4 regions of the Desulfomicrobium salsuginis genome follow, and region 2 is predicted to be linked to each of the others. Evidence: predicted binding sites of a transcription regulator. Region 2 holds the regulator's gene; each other region holds the start of a gene.
What was found. The regulator sigma-54, encoded in region 2, starts transcription at its own class of promoters, with help from an activator protein. The targets are predictions, from matches to a motif close to CTGGCACGGNNNNTGCTT.

Region 1 (2,195 bases), on a different contig from region 2:
GTTGAAGTATTGGGCCACATTCCCGCTGATGGCGAATCCGGCGACGAAAACCGCACCACAGAGCACAAGACCAAAAAAGGATTTCCGATCCATCACCGCCCTCCCCCGGATGACGCCACCCAGCGCCGGAAACCGCCTTCGCCGCCTTCCACGGCCGAGGGCAGCGGGTCCGTCGGAATCTCGGCGCTGAGCACCAACTCGACCCGCCGACTGCGCTGCGCAGCGTCGCCCGCCTGCACGGGGCGCTGGTCCCCGTAGGCGGTCACGAGAAGCCGTTCCGGAGGAAAGCCGGCCTCCGTGGCCAGAAACATTGCCACCTCCATGGCCCTGGCCGAAGAAAGCCGCCACGGCGCGGCGAAGTCGCCGCCCGCTTCCCCCGGCGCGGCATGGCCGACCACGGCCATGGCGTGGGGCGCGCTGCGCAGGATGGCGGCAAGTTCGAGCAGCGCGCTTTTGACGTCGGGCCGCAGCGCAGCGCCGCCGGGTCCGAAGAGGAAGTCCCCGGCCAGGGTCACGTGCAGGGACTTTTCGGGCACGAGTTGCACGGTCACGGCCCCGTCCAAACGGGAGCGCTCGATCATGTCGCGGATGCGGTCATGGATGCGGCCCAACATGGACTCGACCGGCGGCGCGGGCAGGGGCAACTCCCCGCCCCCTTCGACCCGGGCAGGCAGGTCCGTCACCGACTTGAACTGGATTTTCGGCGTCTGGAAGGCGTAGAGCGCGGCGAACATGATGAACATGGTCATCATCAGGTCCGACCAGCAGACGACCCATGCGGCCGCTTTGGGCCGGGGCTCGCGGGCAAAGATGTCAAACTGTTGACCGGCCGGGCTCCCGTCGCCCAAGCGCGGCTCCCAGCTTCCGCCGGGCTGCCGCTCCGTCTCAGGCCGCGCCAGCCGTGCCGAGATGTCTCGAATGTTCTCTTGTGTTGGTTCTCGCATGGATTCCTCCGCCCGGAACTGAGCCAAATCCATGCCAAGCGTTCCCGCCGAGAAAGGCCCACGAAATACGTTCCGGCTTGCAGGGGTTGCTCAAAGGCTGTATGAATCGCACTAAACGTCAACCCCAACCTGGAGGAAACATGGCTATTGTTATCGATCACGATGAATGCATCGGCTGCGAAACCTGTGTCGAGCTTTGCCCGGAAGTCTTCGCCATGATGGACGGCGAGGAAAAGGCCATGGTCAAGGCCCCGGATTCCAACGCCGACTGTGTGCAGGACGCCATCGACGGTTGCCCTGTTTCGGCCATCAGCAAGGAATAACCCGGATTTTCCTTCTCAAGGCAAAGGGGAGCGAGGCTCCCCTTTTTCATGTCCGCAACACATGCTTGCGCTTTGGGCGGGTGAACGTCCTTGAGACTGCGGGCCACTCAGACCTTGAAAACTCTCCGCATGGCACCGGCCGTCCCGAACTGCCGCGACATTTCCGACACGCGCGTCCGCGCGGTCTTCCTGCCGCAAGCCGGTTAGTGCACGCCTTCGGGCATGTGCCCGCCGTGGTCGGGACGGCGCAGGATCCACATGAAGACGGCCAGGCCGAAGAAGAGCATGGCCTGGACATGGAAGACGTCGACGTAGGCCATGTAGCCGGCCTGCTGCTGCATGGAGCGGTAGATGAGGCCAGCCGCCTCGATGGGGTCGAGGCCCATGTAGTGTTGCAGCGCGTCGCGGGCCTGGGTGAAGGCGGGGTCGTAGGGGGTGAGGTGCTCCACGAGGTGGCTCTGGTGAATCTGAGCCCGCCGGGCCAGGAGCGTGGTCACGAAGGCCGTGCCGAAGGAGCCGCCGAGATTGCGCAGCAGGCTGAAGAGGGCCGAGGCGTTGTTCATGCTGGCCCGCGAGAGCGAGGACATGGTCAGAAATGACAGGGGCACGAAGAAGAAGGCGATGCCGATGGCCTGGATGTTGCGCCCCAAAATGGCCGTGCCGATGTCGATCTGCAGCGTGAAGTGCGACATGAAGACGAGCGACAGTCCCGAGACCGTAAGCCCGAAGCAGAGCAGGAACCTGGCGTCGATCCGCTCCGTCATCTTGCCGACGAAAGGCAGCAGGACGAGCATGATGGCCCCGCTGGGGCCCAGCACCAGCCCCGCCAGATAGGACGTGTAGCCCATGAGGTTCTGCAGGAACATGGGCAGCAGCACGATGGACCCGAAAAAGGCGAAGAACCCGAAGAACATGACCACGTTGCCGG
Region 2 (2,195 bases):
CTACCTGGTGTATGACGGCCGCATCATCCTGAGCGGCAGCCCCGACGAAATCGTCGCCGACCCCGGGGCGCGCAAGGTCTATCTCGGCGAGGGTTTCAGCCTTTAGCGGCGTGCCGATTTCCCAAGGATTGCCACGACCTGCCTTCTGTGGCAAAGTCTTTGCTGGATGAATCCGCCGACGACAACACTGCATTTTACGCGTAGACGACAGAGACACTATGGGCCTTGAACTTCGACAGAACCTCAAGCTGACGCAGCAGCTGGTCATGACCCCGCAGCTGCAGCAGGCCATCAAGCTGCTTCAGCTCTCCCGATTCGAGCTCCTCGAAGCCGTTCAGCAGGAACTGCTGGAAAATCCGATGCTTGAGGAAGCGCCGCGGGAACTCTCCGAGGAGGTCGAAGCCCAGGCCCCGCCCGCCGAGCAGCGGGCCGACGTGTCCTTCGACGACGCCGAACTCATGCGCAACGCCGACTGGGAGAACTACCTCGGCGACTTTTCGAGCACGACCAAGCAGGTGCAGTTCAAGGAGACCGAGGCCCTCGAAGAGATGATGTCCTACGAGGCCAGGCTCTCGGGCAAGCCATCCCTGGAAGGGCATCTCCTGTGGCAGCTCTGCCTCTCCAACATCACCGAAGAGGAAGAGGCCATCGGCGAGGCCATCATCGGCAATCTGGACTCCCTGGGCTACCTGACGACCAGCGCCGAGGAGATCGCCTCCGAGACCCTTTCGCCCCTGGCCCTGGTCAAGTCCGTCCTGCACCGCCTGCAGCGCTTCGACCCCGTGGGCGTAGCCGCCCGTTCCCCCAAGGAGTGCCTGCTCATCCAGCTGGAGGTCCTGGGCCAGGACGACCCCATCCTCATCTCCCTGGTCGACGAGCATCTGGAGGACATCGAGAAGCGCCGCTACAAGCCGCTCCTGCGCAAGTTCAAGATCCAGATGGAGGACCTGAAGGCCTACCTGGACATCATCCAGACCCTGGACCCCATGCCCGGAGCGAGCTACGGCAGCGACAACACCGTCTTCGTCAGCCCCGACGTCTTCGTCTACGAGTACGAAGGCGATTTCGTCATCGTCATGAATGACGACGGCCTGCCCAAGCTGCAGCTCAGCCCCTACTACATGGAAGACACGAGCCTGGCCGTGAAGGGCCCGGACCGGGAGTACTTACACGACAAGATGCGCTCGGCCATGTGGCTCATGAAGAGCTTGCACCAAAGGCAGAGAACCTTGTATAAGGTGGTCGAGAGCATCGTGCGGTTTCAGCGGGCCTTCTTCGAGCACGGAGTGACCAAGCTCAAGCCCCTGATCCTCAAGGACGTGGCCGACGACATCGAGATGCACGAATCCACGGTCAGTCGCATCACCACGAGCAAGTACGTGGCCACACCGCACGGCATCTTCGAACTGAAATTTTTCTTCAATTCCGCGCTGGAGATGGACGACGGCACCCAGGTGGGCTCCGAATCCGTCAAGGCCATCATCAAGAAGATGGTCAGCGAGGAAGACCCCAAGCACCCCTACAGCGACGAGAAAATCGCAGCGGTGCTGAAGGAAACGCTGGATGTGAACATCGCCCGCCGCACGGTGGCAAAATACCGCGCCGTTCTGGGCATCGAGTCGTCATCCAAGCGCAAGCAGGTGTTTTGATATCCCACCCCGCGCCGCCCTTCGGGGAAGACGCGGGGTTGACCCTCAACTGACGAGGAGGATTCCATGAGGATAGTCTTCAACTTCAAGAACTTCGACCCTTCCGACCACCTGCGCAAGTACGCCAAGGACCGTTTCGGCAAGCTCGGCAAATTCATGGCCGGCACCCCTGACGCCGAACTGCAGGTCAACCTCGAAGTCGAGAAATTCCGCCATATCGCCGACGTCGTCCTGACCGGCAAGAACGTGCACATCTCCGCCCGCGAGGACAGCGAGGACATGTACTCCACCGTGGACATGGTGTGGGACAAGCTCGAAGCCCAGATGCGCAAGATCCGCGACAAGGACAAGAGCAAGCGCAAGGCCGGCGGCGAGACCGTGCGCATGGACGTCATCAGCTTCGACGAGGACACCACGGGCAAGCGCAGACAGAGCATCCAGCAGACCGACCACTTCGAGCCCAAACCCATGGTCGTCGAAGAGGCCGCCATGCAGCTCGGCAAGACGGAGAACGAGTTCCTCGTCTTCCTGAACGCCGAGAACGAA
Region 3 (2,195 bases), 260 kb from region 2:
CAGCCCGAGCACGGTCCTCATCACCGGCGAGACGGGCACGGGCAAGGAACTTTTCGCCCGCACCATCCATACCCTGAGCGCCCACAGCGAGGGACCCTTCGTGGCCGTGAACTGCGCGGCCCTGCCCGACGCGCTGCTCGAGTCCGAGCTCTTCGGGGCCAAGGCCGGGGCCTATACCGGTGCTGTGCGCGACCGTCTCGGCCGCTTCGCCCAGGCCCGCGGCGGGACCATCTTCCTGGACGAGATCGGCGAGATCAGCCCGGCCCTGCAGGTGCGCCTGCTGCGCGTGCTGCAGGAACGGACCTTCGAGCCCCTGGGCTCCGCGCGCACCGAATCCACCGACGCCCGCGTCATCGTGGCCACCAACCGCAGCCTGCCGGACCTCATCCGCGAGGGGACGTTCCGCGAGGACCTCTACTACCGCATCAACGTCATCCGCCTTGAATTGCCTCCCCTGCGCGAGCGCAAGGACGACATCGGCCTGCTGACCGAGCAGTTCATTCGCCGTTTCAACCGCCTTCAGAACCGCAGCGTCCCCGGCATCAGCGCCGAGGCCCTGTCGCTGCTCATGGCCCACGACTGGCCGGGCAACATCCGTGAGCTTGAGAACTGCATCGAACGGGCCTTCGTGCTCTGCGGCGACGGACGCATCGGTATCGCCCATCTTCCCGAGGAGCTGACGGCCACGGCGCCCCATATCGGCGGGCACCAGTCCGTGCACGATCTTCTGGACCGGCAGGCCATCCAGGCAGCCCTGGAGAGGGCCGATTTCAACCGACTGGCCGCGGCGCGGGACCTGGGCATCCACAAGACCACGCTCTTTCGGCGCATGAAGCGCCTGGGCATGGAGCTGCCCGTCCGCGACGGCCGCTCCACCCCCCGACGGTAGCCGCGCGCAACTCTCGCGCGTCTTGTGGTGCGCCGCCGCAACCCCGCCCCTGCGCCTGATGCCCGAAATCCCCGCCCCGCCTTGGTCCGGCCCCGCCGGGCGGTCCGGTCTCTTCCGGCACGCTCCATGCTTTGCCTTGGCGCAGAGAGGGACCCTATGACCCGCATCGCAGTGCATCATTGGCAGCATCGCATCGCCCCGGTCTTCGACATCGGCGGCGAAATCCTCGTCCTCGGCAACGGCGCCGGGGCGCGCGAGGAGCATCTGCTGCAGTGTTCCGAGCCGCTGCACAGGGCCGAGGAGCTCTGCGCGCTGAGCGTGGGGACCCTCATCTGCGGGGCCATCTCCCGGTCCATGTCCGAGGCCTTGGCGGCTCGGGGCATCACTGTGGTGGGCTTCGTGGCCGGCGACCTGGACCGGGTCGTGGCCGCGTGGGAGCATGGGGGGCTCGACGAAACCTTCGCCATGCCCGGATGCCGCGGCGCGTGCCGTGGCCGGGGGGCTGGGGAGCAGCGGGCGGCCGGCTTCGGTCCCCGGCGTGCGGAAACGCCGGTGCCCGTCGCATCCGAAGACTGTCTCGACACCGGTCCCGGCGGTCAGCGCAGGCGCGCCCGCAGGGGCGGCCGGGGGCCGGGCGGATACGGGTTTCCGGGGCGTGACGGGTAATGGGACGACTTTGATATCGAAATGGACGCCTCTTGGCGCGGAGCACGCAGTTCGCGGCCGGGAGGACATGGGGATGAACACCAACAGGCTTTTTCGGAGATACTTGATGGACAACACGGAGAAGAGCGCCGCATCCGATGCGGCCCGTTCCAAGGCGTCGACGTGCGATTCGTGCACGGATTCCTCGTGCTCGGCAGCCAAGCGGCAGCTGAACGAGACGGATCAGGATTTTCAGGAGCGCAGGGCCCTGCAGGCCCGCCTGTGCCGCATCGACCACAAGATCATGGTCATGTCCGGCAAGGGCGGGGTGGGCAAGAGCACCGTGGCCGTGAACCTGGCCATGGGCCTCATGCTGGCCGGCAAGAAGGTCGGCCTGCTGGACGTGGACATCCACGGGCCCAGCGTCCCGACCATGCTCGGCCTGGAGGGCGCGACCATCGACCAGGGGCCCGAGGGCCTGCTGCCCGTGGAACTGGGCAACCTCAAGGTCATGTCCATGGGCTTCCTGCTGCGCAACCCCGACGACGCCGTCATCTGGCGCGGCCCGGTCAAGGGCGGGGTCATCAAGCAGTTCCTGAAGGACGTGGCCTGGGGCGACCTCGACTACCTGATCATCGACGCGCCTCCCGGCACCGGCGAC
Region 4 (2,195 bases), 220 kb from region 2:
CAGTTCCCTGCGCAGGTTGATCTCGATGCCGGCGGCGATGGCCCTGGCCGTGACCACGGCATGCTCGCGGAAGGATTCCTGCTGCTGCCGCAGGTTGCGCCAGGTGGAGAAGCTCAGGGCCAGGCCGAGGACGAACACGGCCATGGTGGCCATGAGCGTGACGGTGCGGCTGCTGCGGGGTGGGAGGGCGATGTCCATGGCCGGCTCCTGGCTTGAAAAGGCAAAGGCCGCAGGGGGTGCGGCCTTTGCCAGGTAGGGGGGAGGGGATGAGCGGTTACAGGGTTTGGGCTGGAGAGGCGGGTGCGTCGCCGGCGCCGGTCCCGGCGCCGCTGGAGTATGCTCCGCACCCGGCTGCGCCTGCGCAGCCTCTCTGGGATTCCAAGGGAACGGGCTTGCCGGTGATTTCGGTCAGCTCGATGCGGTAGTCGGCATTGAGCTTGGCCTTCTTCGCCTGCAGTTCGTTCACTTCGGCCATGGCCTTATCCACGGCCGCCTTGTCCACCGGTACTGCGGCGAACAGGGCTTCCATGGCGTCGTGCTTGGCCTTCAGCTCCTTGTGGAGGGCAAAGAGCTGTTCGTGATGCACGTCGGTCAGTTTCTGGACCTTTTCCTGCTGCTCGGGGGTCAGGCCGGACATGAAGTCCTGGTAGTGTCCCTGTCCCGGACAGCCGCCTTTGTAAGCCTGGGCCCCGGCAGCGAGGATGAGGACCAGAAGGAGGGAGAGGATGAGGTGTCTTGCGTACATGAATGCTCCTGTCACACTGTGGAGGTAGTGGTGTGATGTTGGACTGCGTATAGCATCGTGTGTGCCATTGTTGAATATTTTGTAAATTCGAATGGTTGCAAAAAGAGGGTAGCCTTGGAGGGTGGTTTTTGTGCATCTTGTTGCACAAGTTGTCGCATTGTGCAAACAGGCCGCCGTCTCCCCGGTCTTGCCTTCGTGCGGGAAAGGATTACGATCATGGCGTCATCACACAGCAATTTGCCTGGAAACAGGTGCAAGGAGGCTCATATGTGCAAAGGATGCGGATGCCTGCGCGGCAAGGCCACCACGACGGTGGTCAAGCACGATCACGAACATTCCCACGGTGACCTGACCCACAGTCACCCTCACGACCACGCTCACGACCACACCCATGACGAGAAGGACGCTCCGGTCCACGAGGACCACAAGCACTAGAGGCAACGGCGAGAAATCGGGCCGCCTGACCACGGGAGGGCGGCCCTTCCTTTTTCCAAGGAGAGACGCATGGACACGACGGGAATGATCGTCCTCGGCCACGGCAGCCGGCGCAGGGAAGTGGGCGAGGCCTTTACCGCCATGGTCGGGCGGGTGGCGCGGCAACTGCCGGGCATGACGGTGCTGCCGGCCTTCTTCTCCCTGGGCGAGCCGACCCTGGCCGACCAGGTGCGCAAGCTGGCCTCGGGCGGCTGCTCGCGGATCGTCATCATGCAGTACTTTCTCTACAACGGCGTGCACATCGAGCAGGACATCCCCGAAATGATCGCCGAGCTGCGCCGGGAGATGCCGGGACTTCAGTTCGTCGTCCAGCCGACCCTGCAGGACGACCCGGCCATGGAGCGGCTCATCGCGGACCGCCTTCGTGCCGCGGCCCCCTAGGGTTGTCATGGAGCCTCCTCGCCGCCGTCGCCGATCCGCAACATGCGGGGCATAGGGTGAGCCAACGGTTGGAAGGTTTCCTCCGGGCGGGCCGGAGGGTCCTGGCGACCACAATCCAGGAGGCTCCCCCATGTCGCATTGCAGGAACATGCATCAGGGCATCGAACGTCAGCTGCGGGAAAAGTACGTCACAATCGAGCGTGAAATCGAAGATCTTCGGGAAGTTATGCGTCAGGACCGCGCCCTGGAGCCCGATCCGGCCGACCAGGCCTGCACTGCTTCCTCCCAGGACTGGAACATGATACGCTTCAATCGCAACGTGAAGCTGCTCAAAGACATCGCCGTCGCCCTCAAGGCCATCGACAACGATTCCTACGGGGTGTGCGAGCTCTGCGGGGACGACATTTCCGGCCGCAGGCTGCTGGCCATCCCGAGCGCGCGCTACTGCATCGAGTGCCAGGAGATGATCGACGCGCACCCCGGCGAGTTCGGACGCACCGGGATAGGGGGCGGGGTGCTGGCAGCGGTTTGAGGCCGGCCGCCTTTCCCTCAACGGTCCTGACCGGGGTTCTCG

Region 1: a site for sigma-54 is predicted at 965-982, ahead of ACYQ3G_RS06590 (OmpA/MotB family protein). Genes of this name have one in related genera too.
Region 3: a site for sigma-54 is predicted at 1,004-1,021, ahead of ACYQ3G_RS15205 (NifB/NifX family molybdenum-iron cluster-binding protein). Genes of this name have one in related genera too.
Region 4: a site for sigma-54 is predicted at 796-813, ahead of ACYQ3G_RS17345 (periplasmic heavy metal sensor). Genes of this name have one in related genera too.

The regions. Positions count from the first base shown of each region.
Region 1 is NZ_BAAHYA010000001.1:1,460,911-1,463,105, reverse strand. It holds gene ACYQ3G_RS06595 (motility protein A) at 1-93, opposite strand, end outside; gene ACYQ3G_RS06590 (OmpA/MotB family protein) at 93-944, opposite strand; gene ACYQ3G_RS06585 (ferredoxin) at 1,085-1,267, shown strand; gene ACYQ3G_RS06580 (DHA2 family efflux MFS transporter permease subunit) at 1,471-2,195, opposite strand, start outside.
Region 2 is NZ_BAAHYA010000002.1:2,068,386-2,070,580, forward strand. It holds gene lptB (LPS export ABC transporter ATP-binding protein) at 1-106, shown strand, start outside; gene rpoN (RNA polymerase factor sigma-54) at 219-1,649, shown strand; gene hpf (ribosome hibernation-promoting factor, HPF/YfiA family) at 1,716-2,195, shown strand, end outside.
Region 3 is NZ_BAAHYA010000002.1:1,807,555-1,809,749, reverse strand. It holds gene ACYQ3G_RS15210 (sigma-54 interaction domain-containing protein) at 1-889, shown strand, start outside; gene ACYQ3G_RS15205 (NifB/NifX family molybdenum-iron cluster-binding protein) at 1,046-1,555, shown strand; gene ACYQ3G_RS15200 (P-loop NTPase) at 1,662-2,195, shown strand, end outside.
Region 4 is NZ_BAAHYA010000002.1:2,284,988-2,287,182, reverse strand. It holds gene ACYQ3G_RS17350 (two-component system sensor histidine kinase NtrB) at 1-198, opposite strand, end outside; gene ACYQ3G_RS17345 (periplasmic heavy metal sensor) at 275-745, opposite strand; gene ACYQ3G_RS17340 (hypothetical protein) at 1,013-1,180, shown strand; gene ACYQ3G_RS17335 (sirohydrochlorin chelatase) at 1,250-1,621, shown strand; gene ACYQ3G_RS17330 (TraR/DksA family transcriptional regulator) at 1,752-2,153, shown strand.